Regions from separate parts of the Streptomyces sp. NPDC088124 genome, predicted to be linked through region 3. Evidence: riboswitches for the same ligand, from Rfam matches in the RefSeq annotation. Region 3 holds a riboswitch; each other region holds the start of a gene.
The links. A riboswitch is a leader RNA that binds a small molecule or an ion and turns the genes downstream of it on or off. The one in region 3 is predicted to bind cyclic di-AMP.
Positions count from the first base shown of each region.

Region 1: another riboswitch for cyclic di-AMP. It lies ahead of AB0P17_RS13575 (M23 family metallopeptidase); the one in region 3 lies ahead of AB0P17_RS03600 (NlpC/P60 family protein).
Region 2: another riboswitch for cyclic di-AMP. It lies ahead of AB0P17_RS18035 (LysM peptidoglycan-binding domain-containing M23 family metallopeptidase); the one in region 3 lies ahead of AB0P17_RS03600 (NlpC/P60 family protein).
Region 4: another riboswitch for cyclic di-AMP. It lies ahead of AB0P17_RS10655 (LysM peptidoglycan-binding domain-containing protein); the one in region 3 lies ahead of AB0P17_RS03600 (NlpC/P60 family protein).

Region 1 is NZ_JBFBJB010000014.1:23,697-27,900, reverse strand. It holds gene AB0P17_RS13585 (MerR family transcriptional regulator) at 1-695, shown strand, start outside; gene AB0P17_RS13580 (PP2C family protein-serine/threonine phosphatase) at 1,047-2,150, shown strand; cyclic di-AMP (ydaO/yuaA leader) riboswitch at 2,399-2,553, shown strand; gene AB0P17_RS13575 (M23 family metallopeptidase) at 2,565-3,614, shown strand; gene AB0P17_RS13570 (aldo/keto reductase) at 3,743-4,204, shown strand, end outside.
Region 2 is NZ_JBFBJB010000019.1:148,578-152,781, forward strand. It holds gene AB0P17_RS18020 (XRE family transcriptional regulator) at 65-700, shown strand; gene AB0P17_RS18025 (DUF6126 family protein) at 736-927, shown strand; gene AB0P17_RS18030 (tyrosine-protein phosphatase) at 987-1,799, opposite strand; cyclic di-AMP (ydaO/yuaA leader) riboswitch at 2,238-2,403, shown strand; gene AB0P17_RS18035 (LysM peptidoglycan-binding domain-containing M23 family metallopeptidase) at 2,408-3,403, shown strand; gene AB0P17_RS18040 (SGNH/GDSL hydrolase family protein) at 3,585-4,204, shown strand, end outside.
Region 3 is NZ_JBFBJB010000003.1:187,120-191,323, forward strand. It holds gene AB0P17_RS03590 (NlpC/P60 family protein) at 1-258, opposite strand, end outside; gene AB0P17_RS03595 (hypothetical protein) at 528-881, shown strand; gene AB0P17_RS03600 (NlpC/P60 family protein) at 971-2,359, opposite strand; cyclic di-AMP (ydaO/yuaA leader) riboswitch at 2,358-2,531, opposite strand; gene AB0P17_RS03605 (ATP-dependent DNA helicase) at 2,787-4,204, shown strand, end outside.
Region 4 is NZ_JBFBJB010000010.1:65,000-69,203, forward strand. It holds gene AB0P17_RS10650 (amino acid permease) at 152-1,552, shown strand; gene AB0P17_RS10655 (LysM peptidoglycan-binding domain-containing protein) at 1,662-2,441, opposite strand; cyclic di-AMP (ydaO/yuaA leader) riboswitch at 2,446-2,609, opposite strand; gene AB0P17_RS10660 (enolase C-terminal domain-like protein) at 3,107-4,204, opposite strand, start outside.

The DNA of each region.
Region 1 (4,204 bases), on a different contig from region 3:
CGCTCCGGCACTACGGCGAGCTGGGGCTGCTGGAGCCCAGCAGGACCGGCGTCAACGGATACCGGTACTACGACCAGGAGGCCCTGGTCCGGCTGCAGCGGATCCTGCTGCTGCGGGGGCTGGGTCTCGGGCTGCCGGACATCGCCCGGATCCTCGACGGCCAGCAGGACACGGCCGCCGCCCTGCGCGGCCATCTGGGGCTGCTGGAGCAGGAGCGCGAGCGCATCGGTCGGCTGATCGCGTCGGTGCGGACCACTCTCCACAAGACCGAGAGCGGAGAGGAACTCATGGCAGAGGAAGTGCTCGACGGCTTCGCGCACACGCGGTACGAGCAGGAGGTCACCGAGAGGTGGGGCCGCCCCGCCTACGAGAAGGGCGACCGCTGGTGGCGCTCGCTCGGTGAGGAGGAGCGCCGGGCGTTCCAGGAGCGGCACGAGTCGATCGCCCGCGACTGGGGGCGTGCGGCCGCGGCAGGGCACGACGCGTCCGGTGAGGAGGCGCAGGCGATCGCCCGGCGTCACTGCGACTGGCTGGCGGTGACCATGGAGCCCACCAGGTCTTATGTCATCGGAGTCACGGCCCTGTACGTCGATGATCCACGTTTCACCGCGGCGTATGACAAGTACGGTGAAGGTACGGCTGTGCTCGTGCGGGACGCCATGAAGGTGTACGCCGAGCGCCACCTGACCGACTGAGCGTCTCCACATCGGCCTCCGTGCCCTCGCATCGGTCTCCGTAGCCCAGTCGGCCGACCGCGGGTCGCCGCCCGCCGCGGCGGCGGCCAGCCTGGGTGGAGCGCGGTGCCGTCCGCAGCCGTCGGCGGAACGGGCAGGAGACGACTGGTGGGGAAGCTCAGGAGAATCGGAGAACGCCTCGGCGGCAGAAGCAGACGGGACGCCGACGGCGCCGGGATTCTGGGCGCCGACGCCGCGGGGTTCTGGGCGACCGGCACGTACGGGCGGGACCATCGCCGGGATCCCGCCAGCGACCTGGGCCGGGCGGCGGACCGGGCGCCGTACGGTCCGGCCGGCCCGTACGCGCGGCGACTGGCCGGGCGGCGGCTCGTCCGGTTCCTGCCCGCCCTGGTGATCATCGGCGGGGTCATCCTCGACCTGGCGACGCCGACAAGGGTCACCTCGGCGCCGCTCTTCGCCGCCGCCCCGCTGACCGCGGCCCCGTTCTATCCGCTGTTCGGCACCCTGCTGGTGGCCGTGGCGTCGCTCGCCGCCGAGATCGCGCTCCGTGCGCATACCAACACGCTCACCACGGTGGTGTCGATCAGTGAACTGCTGACGGTGCTCGTCGTCTCCGCCCTCGCGCTCTACATCAACGGCGTCGTCAGACGCAGCGGCGAGCGGCTCGCCTCCGCCCGCGTCATCGCCGAGACCGCCCAGCGCGCCGTGCTGCCCAGACCCGCGGAGCGGATCGGCGGGCTGCGGGTGGCGGCGCGGTACGAGGCGGCGCAGGAGGGCGCGTTCATCGGCGGTGACCTGTTCGCCGTGCAGGACACGCCGTACGGGGTGCGGCTGGTCGTCGGCGACGTACGGGGGAAGGGGCTGGAGGCGGTCGAGGCGGTCGCCGTCATCATCGGGTCGTTCCGGGAGGCGGCGGAGCAGGAGAGCTCGCTGGAGGGCGTCGCGCAGCGGCTGGAGCGCTCACTTCTGAGGGAGGGGACGCGGCGGGACGGGCTCGATGTCTTCGAAGGGTTCACCACGGCCGTACTGGCGGAGATTCCGCACGGCGAGGGCGTCGTGCGGCTCGTCAACCGAGGCCATCCCGAGCCGCTGATCTGTCACGACGGCGCCGTACGGATGCTGGCGGCGCACGACCCCGCGCTGCCGCTCGGCATGAGCGAGCTGGGCGCGTGGCCCGACCGGGCCGAGCAGTCCCCGTACCCCGACGGCGCGACGCTGCTCTTCTACACGGACGGGCTCACCGAGGCGCGCGACGCGCACGGGATCTTCTACGTCCCGCGCGAGCGGCTGGACGGGCGGATCTTCCAGGGGCCCGACGAAATGCTCCAGGCGCTGATCGACGACGTGCGGCGGCACACGGGCGGCGGCAGCCAGGACGACATGGCGCTGCTGGCGGTCAGCCGGCCCTCGGAGGGGGAGCCGGAGCGGCGCAGGACGATGCCGATCGTGCCCTGAGCGCGCGGCGTCACTCATGGTGACCGATGAGTATCCCTCCGCATAACGTTTGACATACCGTCAAGTATGCGAGGCGGGTCAATGTGCTTCGAGCGCCGATCAACTCGCCCGGATGCGCGTTCTTGTGTCCCGGTACGTCCGTTGCGAAGTCGTTAACGATCATCGGGAACAGCTTGGAATAAGGCCCTGGTCTCTATTAACGTTCGATAACGCAGCGCGGTTGTCCCAGCCGTCGCCAGAGATGGCACCGTGCGCACGCGCCGAATCCCGCGAGGGAACCGGGGAACCACCAATTGGGGTGAATCGGGAGTTACCTGCCGCCTCGCGCGGCAGGGGACACCCGTAGGAGACCTTCCTGCTCCGAACCCGTCAGCTAACCCGGTAGGCGAGAAGGAAGGAAAGGAGCACGCCTCAGTGGCGTCCAACAAGCCTGCCCCCACGGTCACCTTCGAAACCCACTCCTTCGGCAGCGGCAGTGAGAACGAGGCGCCCGGGACCTGGGGGGAGTGGAATCCCACCGAGGAGTCCATCCGCCCCGTACGCGGCAGGCACCGCGTCGCCAAGCAGCGCAGCGGGCTCGCCCGTAGCTCCACGGTCCTGGGGGTCGGCGTCATCGCCGCCGTCGGCGCGGGCGGCATCGCCACCGCGCAGGACAAGCCCGCGGTCTCCATATCCCTGCCCGACGCCATCGCGGACAACCTTCCCGACGCCAAGTCCCTGCCGGGGATGGGCTCCCTGGGGTCGGACGACGCGGAGTCCGCGTCGGACGTGCTGGCCCGTGCGCCCCTGAGCACCGCCGGTCTGACCGCCGCGGACGCCGAGCAGGGCGCCACCGACGCCGGCGAGGCGCTGCGCGCCCGCATCCTCCAGCAGGCCGAGGGGCAGCAGGCGAAGGCCGACGCGACGCAGAAGGCGGCGGAGGAGGACGCGGCCGCCGAGAAGGCCGCGAGCCAGGCCAAGGCGCGGCAGAACGACGCGGAGAAGAAGATCGAGGCGGCCAAGAAGAAGGCCGAGGCGGAGGCCAAGGCCAAGGCCGAGCAGGAGCGTCTCGCCAAGCTGGCGGCCAGCTACTCCCTCCCCACCTCCTCGTACACCCTCACCTCCTCCTTCGGCCAGTCCGGTTCCCTCTGGTCCTCCGGCTACCACACCGGCCTGGACTTCGCGGCGCCGACGGGCACCCCCGTCAAGGCCGTGCACAGCGGCACCGTCAAGTCGGCCGGCTGGTCGGGTTCGTACGGCTACCGCACGGTCCTGGAGCTGGAGGACGGCACGGAGGTCTGGTACGCGCACCAGTCCTCGCTCTCCGTCAGCGCCGGGCAGAAGGTCTCCACCGGCGAGGTCATCGGCCGCGTCGGCGCGACCGGCAACGTGACCGGGCCCCACCTCCACCTGGAGGTCCACACGGCGGGCGGCACGGGCATCGACCCGATGGCGTGGCTGAACGGCAAGGGAATCAATCCCTGAGGCCGAAGCCCCGGTCCTGGAACCTCTGGTCCTGAGACCTCCCGGTCCTGAGGGCGGCAGGAGCAGCAGGACCGCCCGGAGCGCCCCGAAACGGAATAAGGCGCTCTGCGGCGGGGTTGAAGTGACGCATGACGACTTTGCGCACACTCGGCTCCTCCGACCTCAAGGTCTTCCCGCTCGCCCTCGGCGGCAACGTCTTCGGCTGGACCGCGGACCGTACGGAGTCCTTCGCCGTCCTCGACGCGTACACCGCCGCGGGCGGCAACTTCGTGGACACCGCGGACGTCTACTCGGCCTGGGTGGACGGCCATTCCGGTGGTGAGTCCGAGTCCGTCCTCGGCGAGTGGTTCGCCGCGCGCGGCAACCGCTCCGACGTGCTCCTCGCGACGAAGGTGGGCGCGCACCCGGAGTTCAAGGGGCTGAAGGCGGCCACCATCAAGGCCGGGGCCGAGGAGTCGCTGCGGCGGCTCCGTACCGACTACATCGACCTGTACTACACGCACTTCGACGACCCGGACGTCCCGGTCGAGGAGATCGTCACCGCCCTCGACCAGCTCGTCACGGAGGGCAAGGTGCGCGCCGTCGCCGCC
Region 2 (4,204 bases), on a different contig from region 3:
CGGGTATTTTTGCCTCCTGGGCAAGAAATTTGCCTGGGGGGAAAGTCCCTGGCGCAATGGACGCATGAGCACACCCTCCGCCGGAGAGGCGGCCGACGGGCTGCCCGACCCGCTTTCCGATCATCTTCCCGACGTCGCGCCGCGCCTGCGTGAGCTGCGCCGTGGCCGCCGGCTCACCCTGGAGGCCGCCGCCCGGCGGGCCGGACTCTCCCCCGCCCATCTCTCGCGGCTGGAGACGGGGCACCGGCAGCCCTCGCTGCCCATGCTGCTCGGGCTGGCCCGGATCTACGGGACGACCGTCTCCGAGCTGCTCGGCGAGGTGCCGCCGGAGCGCGAGCCGATCGTCCGGGGCGGCCGGGCGGAACCCTTCGAGGCCGACGGCTGGACCTACCACCAGGCGGGCGGCCCCGGACGCGCCATGCAGCCGCTGCGGCTGGAGGTGCCGTACGGGGCACAGGGCGACCTGGTCCGGGTGCACCCCGGCGAGGAGTGGCTGTACGTGCTCGACGGGCGGCTCAGGCTGAGCCTGGGCGACACCGTGCATCTGCTCGCCCCCGGGGACAGCGCGCACTTCGACTCGCTCACCCCGCACCGCATCGCGGCGGCCGGACCCGAGGGGGCCGAGCTCCTCTTCGTCCACACCCTGCTCCAGAGCCCGGCCGCCGACCTGTGCGTCGGCGGCTCGGCTCCTCATGTCTGATCCTCATGTCCGACCCGCCGAGAGAGGTCCCATCCATGTCGGAGACAGAGCGTCCGGCGCCCGCCGAGGGCGGCCGGGAACAGGTGCCCCCGCGCCCGCGCGTCATGGACGAGGAGAAGAAGTTCCCGCGAGGGCTGGTGATCCGGCTCTTCGCCTATCTGGTGGCCGGCCATCTCTTCGCGGGCTTCCTCTACCTCCTCTTCCACGTCGGGGCCCAGGGGCGGTAGCGGCCCAGGCCTTCGGCGCCGTCCCTTGCGGTTGACGCCGTCCGTCGCTCGCCGTGGCGTCAGCCTTCGTCCAGGAGGCGGGCGCGCAGCCGTTCGCGGGTCTCGGGCGCGAGCCGGAGGCCTTCGGAGAGATAGCGGTCGGTGGAGCCCCAGGTCTTCCCGATGGCCTCGAAGGCGGCGTCGAGATAGGCGGCGCGGGCGTCGAAGAGCGGGCTGAGCAACTCCATCACCTCGCCGGACCTTCCGGCGGGCGACCGGTCGCTGCGGCGGAAGGCGTAGCGGCGGTGCGGGTCGTTCGACTTGAGGTAGTCGGCCGTGATCGCCTCCGGCTCGACACCGACCGCGAGCAGGGACACGGCGACGGAGAGCCCGGCGCGGTCCTTGCCCGCCGCGCAGTGCAGCAGCGCGGGGACGCTGTCCTCGGCCAGCGCGTGCAGCAGCCGGCTGTGCTCGGCGGTGCGCTCCGTGATGATCGCGCGGTACGAGGCGGTCATCCGGGCCGCCGCTCTGCCCTCCGAGAGGAGCGAGCGGAGCAGGTCGAGGTCGCCGTCCCGGACCATCCGCCAGAACTGGGCGCCTTCGGCCGGGTCGGAGAGCGGGATGTTCACATGGCGCACGCCCGCCAGTTCGACATCCGCGCCGTCGAGCTTCACATCGGCGGAATTGCGGAAGTCGAAAATCGTGTGCAGACCGAGGGTGGAGAGAAAGGCGGAGTCGTCGGCGGTGGCGTGGGCGAGGTGGCCGCTGCGGTAGAGCACGCCGTACCGCACCCGGCGTCCGTCCACGGCCGGCAGGCCGCCGACATCACGGAAGTTGCGTACTCCGGACAGTTCGGGCTCGGTGGACGGGACCTGCGGCGACTGCTGCGTCACGCCTGCTCCTCCGTGTCTGCCCTCGGCGCTGCTCGCCGGCGGCGTCGGTCCCCGACCCTACGACATCGGCCGGTGTGCTCATCAGTACGGCGGAGGGCCGGGGAGTCCACGGATCACAAGGGGACGGGTGGGGCGAAACCGTCCAAACGGTGCGCTGTCCGGATTGAGTGATTCCGGATAACCTGCCCCGATCGTGGGGGAGATGGGCTCCGGCTGGTGAGCAGGATCATATCCGTGACGTTCCGTGGTGACGGTGCGAAAGGGAAGGGCCACCTCGAAAGGGAATTGGAGGGCGGTCTCCACGCAGGGTGACGGGCGATCTTCGGCGCGCAGGGAAGGGTGCGTCACCGAGGGAAAAGGGTGGCTTGTTCCGGCCGTCCCACTCGCCTACGTTCACCCTCAATCCGAGCGGAACGCCGAATCCTGCCGCCGCCTCGGGGACACCATCCACCCATCACGCGTGGCAGGAGCGGGGGACCCAGGTAGTACGCCGTTCCGATGTTCCGACGTCAGGGACGGCTAGGGGTGAAGTCGCGCACCACGCGCGGCCGGGCAGCTCCAGCCCGAACCCGACAGCTCACCTCGTAGGCGCCGGAGAGGAATTCGCCATGCCCGCGAAGGGTAAGCACCGCCGCCCCAGGACCAATCCGTTCTCCCGCGGCTTCATCGCCGCCGGCACGGGCGGCGCCGCCATCGCGCTGCCGCTCATCGGCGCCACCGGCGCGCACGCTGCACAGCAGGCCGCGCCCGCCACGGCCCCGCAGGCCGCGCTCGCCGCCGCACCGCAGTCCGCGCCGGCCGCCGCACCGCAGGGAGCGGCCGCGACGCAGGTGAGCCGAACCGCCGGAACCACGGTGCGTACGTACGCCGTGGTCGCGGGCGACTACCTCTCCAAGATCGCCGAGGAGCAGCACGTCCGGGGCGGCTGGCAGCGGCTGTACGAGGACAACCGCCGCGCCGTCGGCGACGATCCCGGGCTGATCCACCCCGGCCTCAAGCTCACCATCAACGGCAAGGCCTCGGCCGCCCGCTCGGAGGCGCCCACCAGGGCCTCGAAGTCGTCCAGGGTGGCCAAGCCCTCCGAGTCCACCGCGTCGGCGGAGTCGGCCAAGTCCTCGAAGGACTCCTCGTCCGCCGAGCCCTCCACGGCCCGGAGCGAGGCGCCCGCCGCCGACTCCGCGGCGCAGAGCAGCGCGTCCGGCTTCACCCTGCCGGTCGACGGCATCGGGGTCGGCACCGCGTACCGCGCCGCCGGCGGAAGCTGGTCCAGCGGCTACCACACCGGTGTGGACTTCGTGGCCCCCTCGGGCACCACCGTGAAGGCCGTTGGCGCGGGCACCGTCGTCTCCGCGGGCAACGGCGGCGCGTACGGCAACCAGGTCGTCATCCAGCACGAGAACGGCATGTACTCCCAGTACGCCCACCTCTCCTCCCTCTCCGTCTCGGCCGGCCAGAGTGTCTCCACCGGCCAGCAGATCGGCCTCTCCGGCGCCACCGGCAACGTGACGGGACCGCACCTGCACTTCGAGATCCGGACGGGCCCGGACTACGGCTCGGACGTCGACCCGCTGGCGTTCCTCCGGCAGAACGGCGTCTCCATCTGATCCGTCCGGCCGCCCCGGACGCGTTTCCTCCACCCCGAGGCCCGGCACCCATACGGTGCCGGGCCTCGGGGCTTTGCGCTATTCCCGCTTGAGGGAAAATTGACCGATGGTGTTTCTCACCCTGAGTCAACACCCGCCTACGGTCGCGTAGGTCACATCGCCGGGAGGAAAATGTCCCGCTGTGGCAGACGATTCGAGAACAAGAAGAGACAAGACATTCGGGTCGTACGCGGCGATCGGTGACAGCTTCACCGAGGGTGTGGGAGATCCAGGCCCCGACGGGCTGTTCGTCGGCTGGGCGGACCGGCTCGCGGTCCTGCTCGCCGATCAGCTTCCGGTCTCCGGTGCGACGGCCGACCCCGTCCACGGCGACTTCCGCTACGCCAACCTCGCGGTACGCGGCCGGCTCCTCGACCAGGTCGTCGAGGAACAGATACCCCGCGCCAGGGAACTCGCCCCGGACCTGGTGACGTTCTGCGCGGGCGGCAATGACATCATCCGCCCCGGCACCGACCCCGACGACGTGGCGGAACGCTTCGAGCGGGCCGTCGCCGACCTCACCGGCTCCGTCGGCACGGTCATGCTGGCCACCGGCTTCGACACCCGGGGCGTGCCCGTGCTTCGCCATCTGCGCGGCAAGATCGCCACGTTCAACGAGCACACCCGGGCCATCGCCGACCGCTACGGCTGCCCCGTGCTCGACCTCTGGTCCCTGAGGACCGTCCAGGACCGGCGGGCCTGGGACGGCGACCGGCTCCACCTGTCGGCCGAGGGGCACACCCGGGTCGCGCTGCGCGCCGG
Region 3 (4,204 bases):
CAGCTCGGTGAGCGAGGCGCGGGCCTCGTCGGCCTTCACCTTCGCCCCGTTGTACTGCTCGGTGGCCGCCTCCGCCTGCGCGTACAGCGTGTCGACCTCGGCCTGGATCTGCGCGGGGGTGAGCCGGGGCTCGCTCTGCGCGGGGCCCGCGGCGGTGGCGGTCGCGGCTCCCGCGAGCGCGAGCGTCGCCGCGGTGCGGCCGGCCTGGCCGGTGAACAGGCGCTGCCTGGGCTTTCGGTGGTTTCGGTGCGCTGCCACGGGGGCGGGGTCCGTTTCCTTCGGTTCCGTTGACTCCGTGCGGTACGGCCGCCCGGTACGGCCCCATGAGGGCCGCACGCAGGACGTTAGGGCGCACGGTCACAGTCCGGCCTCGACATGGCGGGTATTGGCGGGAGGTGAAGGTTCCGGAGCGTTTCGCGATCATGACGGCCCGACGGAGCGCGCCCTTCCGGACGGACCCGACCGATAGCGGAAGTAAGCCGCACCTCACCGAAGGCGGGTGATATGGGCCCGGCTACGCTCCCGGCATGGACGTACTGATCAATGTCTTCGTCGCCCTGCACATCATCGGCATAGCCGCCCTGCTCGGCGGTTTCCTGACCCAGATGAAGGCGATGAGCGCCGGTACGGCGCGCTTCACCCCGGCGATGCTGCACGGCGCCCTCACCATGCTGATCACGGGGATGGTGCTGGTGGGCCTCAACCAGGCCGACGACCAGCCGCTCAACAACATCAAGATCGGCGTCAAGCTGGCCGTCCTGGTCGTGATCATGGGCATCGTCTACGTGAAGCGGGACGACGAGGCGGCCGAGAAGCCGCTGTTCGGCGCGGTGGGCGGGCTGACCGTGGCCAACATCCTCATCGCCACGCTCTGGACCTGACCCCGGCCCCCGACGGACCCGCCCCGGCCGGGTCGGGTCCGTCGGGTCCGCGGGCGCCACGACGGGGTCCCCGGGGCACCGCGACCGGGTCAGGCCGGGCGGACGCTGCCGTAGATCGGCAGGTAGTAGATCGATTCCTCGCGCACGTTCGCACCCGGCTTGGGCGCGTGGATCATCATGCCGTCGCCGATGTAGATGCCGGCGTGGCTGCTGTCGTCGTAGAAGAAGACCAGGTCGCCGGGGAGCAGATCATCGGTGGTGACGCGGGTGCCCGTGTCCACCTGGTCGCTCGTGCTGCGCGGCAGCTCGACGCCGGCCGCCCGCCAGGCCGCCTGGGTCAGGCCCGAGGAGTCGTACGAACTCGGTCCCGAGGCGCCCCAGACGTACGGCTTGCCGATCTGGGTGCGTGCGAAGGCGAGCACCTTCGCCGCCTTGGCCGCGTAGATGCCGGCGGCGTCACCGCCGGTCACGGCCTCCAGTCCGGGGCCGCCGACCGTTCCCGCGTTCGCACCTGCGATCGTTGCCGCGTCGGTGCCCGTTCCGGTGCCCGCTCCCGTGCTCGTGCCGGGGTCGGCCGACGGAGCCTGGGGCTGCGACCGGGGCCGGATCAGCTCCGCCTCGCGCCGGCGCTCCGCCTCGGCATCGGCCTGCGCCTTGTCGCGGGCCTCCGCCTTGGCCTTCGCCTCCGCCGTGCGGCGGGCCGCTTCTTCCTTCTTGCGCTCCAGGGCGGCCAGCCGCGCCTGCTCCTCCGCGCCGAGCCGCGCCAGCAGCGCGCGGGCCTCGGCGAGCTTCTTCTGGATCTGCTCCTTGCTGGTCCGCAAGGACTCCTGGGACTCGTCCGGCGACTCCGGAGCGCGGGTGTCCGCCCGGGAGCTCCAGTGGTCGGCGACGGGGCTCTGCTGACGGTCGGTCAGCCGCTCCGTCATCCCCGTCTGCTCGACGTACGTCTGCGGGCTGTCCGCGAACAGTACGGCGGCGGGGGCCGTGGCAGGCATGGCGGGGGCGGTGGCAGGCATCGCCGGTACAACAGGGGCGACAGGGGTGACAGGTGCTGCCGGGGCTGCCGGAGCGACGGAAGCGGCCGGGGTCGCCGGGGCGCCCGCGGGGGTGCCCGCGCCGCCCCCGGACTGCGCGGACGTGTAGGAACCGAGCGTACGGCGGGCCTCGTTCAGCTTGTCCGCGCTCTTGGCCACGCCGTCGATGACCCGGTCGACCGTGCGCTTCTGCTTGGCCGTCGCCTCCTTCGTCCTGGCGGACCTCTGCGCGTCACCACCGGCCTGGCGGTACAGGTCGCTGACCTTTTTCTCCACCTCTTCGACCGACGGCGAGGACTTCGATTCCGTGGGCGCGGCGTCCGCGCTCTGCGTCGACAGCAGCGTGACCGAGGCCAGGGCGGCCGTCGTGATCCCGACGGCAGGGGCGTTGGTGCGTACCCCGCTACGGCTGCGCGCCTTGCGATGCGACGCCAAGTTCGGCATCTCCTTCCGTGGACCGCCTACCGGGTTAGCTGTCGGGTTCGGGCGGAACGGAAGGCTGCCCTACGGGCGTTGTACGTACGGCGAACGTACGGCCCGATTCACCCCGGTCTTGCAGAGTGGGTCCCCGGTTCCGAACTTCCCGTGGAAAGCCCGGATTCGGCGTGGGCCGCCCGCTCGGCGCGGATCGCCTTCAGAGGTACGGGCTGCCTGATCGAGCACGCTAGCCAAGATGTGGCGCTGATGTGAAGGTGGATGGCCGATATGCCCGATACATTTCTGTGACCATTTGCTCGTGCGGAGTGCAGGGAGCCGCAATAGGGGGTATAGCGTTACGCTCCGTGTGTGAGCCGGAACCGTCCGCCTTCCGGGGGCCGGCTTTGCCGGGCGGGCTCCGACTGTCGGTGTGGCGGCCTAGACTCGTTAAGCGATGAGCAGCCTCTTTGACGACAGTTTCCTGGCCGACCTCCAGCCCTCCGGCGACGAGCACCCCCCGCCCCCCGAGGACCTGGACGAAGACGCCCCGGAGCAGGTGCCCGACGACCTGTTCCAGGGCGCGTACGACCTGCCCCCGGCCCGGGATCCGTACCACCGCAACGGGGCGGCCCGTACGGTCATCGACCCGGCCTCGCTCCTCGAAGGGCTGAACGAGGAACAGAGCGCGGCCGTCGTGCACACGGGGTCGCCGCTGCTCATCGTCGCCGGAGCCGGATCCGGCAAGACCCGGGTGCTGACCCACCGGATCGCCCATCTCCTCGGCACCCGCAGCGTCCACCCCGGCGAAATACTGGCGATCACCTTCACCAACAAGGCCGCGGGCGAGATGAAGGAGCGCGTCGGGCAGCTCGTCGGCCCGCGCGCCCAGGCGATGTGGGTGCTGACCTTCCACAGCGCCTGCGTGCGGATCCTGCGGCGCGAGTCGAAGCGGCTCGGGTTCACCTCGTCGTTCTCGATCTACGACGCCGCCGACTCGAAGCGGCTCATGGCCCTGGTCTGCCGCGATCTGGACCTCGACCCCAAGCGCTATCCGCCGAAGTCCTTCAGCGCCAAGATCTCCAACCTCAAGAACGAGCTGATCGACGAGGAGACCTTCGCGGGACAGGCCGTCGACGGCTTCGAGAAGACGCTCGCCGAGGCGTACCGGATGTACCAGGCACGGCTGCGCGAGGCCAACGCCCTGGACTTCGACGACATCATCATGACCACCGTCCACCTGCTCCAGGCGTTCCCCGACGTCGCCGAGCACTACCGGCGCCGCTTCCGGCACGTCCTGGTGGACGAGTACCAGGACACGAACCACGCCCAGTACACCCTCGTACGCGAACTGGTGGGCCCCTCCGGCGAGGGCGAGGACCCCGCGGAGCTCTGTGTGGTCGGCGACGCCGACCAGTCGATCTACGCCTTCCGCGGCGCCACGATCCGCAACATCCTCCAGTTCGAGGAGGACTACCCGGACGCGACGACGATCCTGCTGGAGCAGAACTACCGCTCCACGCAGACGATCCTCAGCGCCGCCAACGCGGTCATCGAGCGCAACGAGAGCCGCCGCCCGAAGAACCTGTGGACCAAGGCCGGCGCCGGCGCCCAGATCACCGGTTACGTCGCGGACACGGAGCACGACGAGGCGCAGTTCGTCGCCGACGAGATCGACCGGCTGACGGACGCGGGCGAGGCCAAGGCGGGTGACGTCGCCGTCTTCTACCGGACGAACGCGCAGTCCCGCGTCTTCGAGGAGATCTTCATCCGGGTCGGCCTGCCGTACAAGGTCGTCGGCGGAGTGCGCTTCTACGAGCGCAAGGAGGTCCGTGACGTCCTGGCCTACCTCCGGGTCCTCGCCAATCCGGAGGA
Region 4 (4,204 bases), on a different contig from region 3:
GGGGGCGGACGGGGCCCCGGGGCCCCGGGGCGGGCGCGCCGGTCGTCGCGTCCGGAAACGTTTTGCCTGGACGGGGGGCGTCCGGGGAGACTGCGAGGACCGCACCACCGCGTCCCCCTCACCGGCCCCGAAAGCAGTCTGAGCTCTCCCCATGCACGACCGACTCACCCCCCGCCCCGCCGCCACACCGGCCGCCGAATCCGCCGAACCGCTGGCCGGCGGGCTCAAGCAGCGCCATCTCACCATGCTCGGGCTCGGCGGCGTCATCGGCGCCGGGCTCTTCGTCGGCTCCGGCGCCGGGATCGCGCTGGCCGGACCCGGGATCGTCGTCTCGTACCTGATCGCGGGCGCGCTCGCGATGTGCGTGATGCGGATGCTGGGCGAGATGTCGACGGCGCTGCCCGCGTCGGGGTCGTTCTCCGTGCACGCCGAGCGCGCGCTCGGCCGGTGGGCGGGTTTCAGCGTCGGCTGGCTGTACTGGTTCCTGCTCGTCGTCGTGCTCGCCGTGGAGGCGACGGGGGCGGCGCGGATCGCCAACGGCTGGCTGCCCTCCGTACCGCAGTGGGCGTGGGTCCTGGTCTTCATGGTCGTCTTCACGGGCGCGAACCTCGCCGCCGTGAAGAACTTCGGCGAGTTCGAGTTCTGCTTCGCCGCCCTGAAGGTCTTCGCGATCGTCGCGTTCCTGGTCCTGGGGCTCCTCGCGGTCTTCGGTGTCCTGCCCGACACCCGCCCGGCCGGTCTCGCCAACCTCACCGGGCAGGGCGGCTTCCTCCCCAACGGCTGGCAGGGCGTGACCTCCGGGGTGCTCGCCGTGATCTTCGCCTTCGGCGGTCTGGAGGTCGTCACGATCGCGGCGGCCGAGTCCGACGACCCGGTGCGCTCGGTGGCCCGCGCGGTGCGCAGCGCGGTCTACCGGATCCTGTTCTTCTACGTCGGCTCGATGGCGGTCATCGTGGCCGTGCTGCCCTGGACGGCGCAGAAGGCGGGGCTCAGCCCGTACGTCACGGTCCTCGACGCGATCGGTATCCCGTCGGCCGGGCAGATCATGAACATCGTGGTGTTCGTGGCGCTGCTCTCGGCGCTCAACGCCAACCTGTACGGCTCCTCCCGGATGGTCTTCTCGCTGGCCGAGCGGGGCGAGGCGCCGAAGGCCCTGCTGAAGGTGAGCGGGTCGGGCGTGCCCCGGCGGGCGGTGCTGGCGTCGGTGGCGTTCGGGTTCGTCTCCGTCCTGCTCAATCTGAAGTGGCCCGACTCGGTCTTCCTGTACATGCTCAACGCGGTCGGCGCGGTGCTGCTCTTCGTCTGGGCGATGATCGCCGTCTCGCAGCTGCGGCTGCGCCCGCGCGTCGAGCGGGAGGCGCCGGAGCGCCTGGTCCTGCGGATGTGGCTGTTCCCCGGCCTGACGTGGGTGACGCTCGCCGCGATGGCGACGGTGTTCGTGCTGATGCTCCTCGACGACGCGGCCCGCCCGCAGCTCCTCTGGTCCCTGGGCGCCACGGCGCTCGTGCTGGCGGTGGCGGGCGTACGGGAGCTACGAGCGCGGCGGGTGTGACCCGTGCGATACGTGTGACACGTACGCGAACGGGCCCCGGCCCCGCCGTCGCAGGACGGCGGGGCCGGGGCCCGGTGCGTTCGTCACCCGCCGGGCGACGCGGGTCCGGTCAGTAGGGACCGTTCACGTTGTCGATCGAGCCGTACCGGTCGGCGGCGTAGTTGCACGCGGCCGTGATGTTGGCGACCGGGTCGTAGGCGTCCATCGCCGTACCGGGCACGTGGTACGCCTGGAACGTCGGGGCGATGACCTGGAGCAGGCCCTTGGACGGGACGCCGTTCTGGGCGTTGATGTCCCAGTTGTTGATGGCGTTCGGGTCGCCCGAGGACTCACGCATGATGTTGCGGTGGATGCCCTCGTAGCTGCCGGGGATCCCGTGCTGGGCCATGATGTCCAGCGCCTCGCGGATCCAGCCGTCCAGGTTGTCGGTGTACGTCTTGGCGACGGCCTGCTCGACCGAGCCGCTCCCGGCGGACTCCGTGCTCGTCTTCGTGCTCGTCTCCGTGGCGGTGGTCGCCGGGGCGGCCGCCTTCTTCCCGTTGAGGGTCAGCTTGAGGCCGGGGTGCACGAGGGACGGGTTGGCGCCGACGGCGCTCCGGTTGTCCTCGTAGAGCTTCTGCCAGCCGCCGCTGATGGAGTAGGCCTGCGCGATCTTCGACAGGGAGTCGCCCTCGACCACGACATAGGTCGTGGCGGTGGTCTTCGGTGTGGCGGCGGGAGCCTCCGCGGCCTTGGCCGCACGGACGTGTTCCACCGTCGCGGGCGCCGCGTGGGCGGTGGCCGCGGTGACCAGCGGAATCGCGAGAGCCGCGCCCCCGGTGCCGACCGCGACGAGGCGACGGGCGAGCGAGCCGGTTCTGGGGCGGCGGTGCTTGGCGTTTCTGGGCACGACGAATTCCTCTCCGTCGCCTGCGAGGTGAGCTGTCGGGTTCGGGCTGGAGATGCCCGGCCGTACGGCGGTGCGTACGGCTTCACCCCGAGCCGTTCCGGAAATCCGGACCGGCGACTTACCTGGGTCCCCCGCTCCTGCCTTGTGACGGATAGGTGTGTGGGTCTCCGGACAGCGGCAGGATTGGGCGTTCCATCCGGATGGACGAGAACGTAAGCGAGATATCAGGACGGCACAAGTTCCGAATTTTCGGGTCAATCGCCCTTTCGGGAGCCTCCCGGGAACTCAACTTTCCTCTCCTGGGAGAGAAAGCGTCCGCCTCGCCACGCCCACCTGCCGAGACGGGGGTGACACAGGTCACGAACGTAACGGAATAATCGGACAGGCAAAAGGCGTCAGAGGCTACAAGTGCCCCTAACGCCACTCAACTTCACTTAACGGGAAATACAGACAAAACACCCTTATCGGTCACCGGTGGCGGGAGGATCCATCGCCCTCCCACCCCACTCCCCGACAACTGGGAACGCCCGACGGGAATTGAACCGGAGCGCCTCCGAATTCACCGGGCGATTCATTCTTCTGACGGCCTGTCGCGCCTTGGTACGCCTTCGCACCGCAGCCGCGTTCCCCCGCGGCAAAATGCGGGACATGATCGCGGCAATGCCTCATCTCACCAAGCAGGGACGCTTGCTGTCGAACTCCCAGTCCCGTACCAGAAATCGCATCGCGGCGGCGTCGTCCCGGCCGGAGAGGTTCTTCTCCGCATACAGCTCGTGGGCGGCGAGAAGGCGGTCCATGTCGAGTTCGACGCCGAGCCCCGGGGTGTCGTCGACGGCGACCTCGCCGGCGACGATGCGCGGGGGCTCCACGGTCAGCCGCTCCAGGCCCTCCTGCCAGATCCAGTGGGTGTCCAGGGCGTTGTACTCCCCCGGGGCGGCGGCCCCGCAGTGGGCCATCATCGCCAGCGAGATGTCGAAGTGGTTGTTGGAGTGGCAGCCCCACGTCAGTCCCGTCGCATGGCAGAGCTGGGCCACCCGCACCGACCCCTGCATGGTCCAGAAGTGCGGGTCGGCGAGCGGGATGGAGACCGACTGCAGCGCCATCGCGTGGGTGAGCTGGCGCCAGTCCGTGGCGACCATGTTGGTCGCGGTGGGCAGGCCGGTGGCCCGGCGGAACTCCGCCAGGATCTCCCGGCCCGAGAACCCGTCCTCGGCTCCGCACGGGTCCTCGGCGTACGCGAGCGTACCCACCAGCGGCCGGCACAGCTCGACCGCTTCCCGCAGCGACCAGGCCCCGTTGGGGTCGAGGGTGATCCGCGCCCCGGGGAAGCGTTCCTTCAGCGCGCGTACGGCCTTGACCTCCTCCGCCCCCGGCAGGACACCGCCCTTGAGCTTGAAGTCCCGGAAGCCGTACCGCTCGTACGTCGCCTCCGCCTGCCGGACGATCGACTCCGGGGTCAGCGCCTCCTCGCGGCGGACGCGGTACCACTCGACGTCCGCGCCGGGTTCCCGGACGTACTCCAGATCGGTCCTGCCGGGGTCGCCGACGTAGAAGAGGTAGCCGAGGACCCGTACCGCGTCACGCTGTTTGCCGTCCCCGAGCAGCGCGGCCACCGGCACCTCCAGGTGCTGGCCCAGCAGGTCGAGGAGCGCCGATTCGACGGCCGTCACCGCGTGCACCGTGGTGCGCAGGTCGAAGGTCTGCTCCCCGCGCCCACCCGCGTCCCGGCCGCCGAACCGCTCCCCCAGGGCCCGCAGTACCCG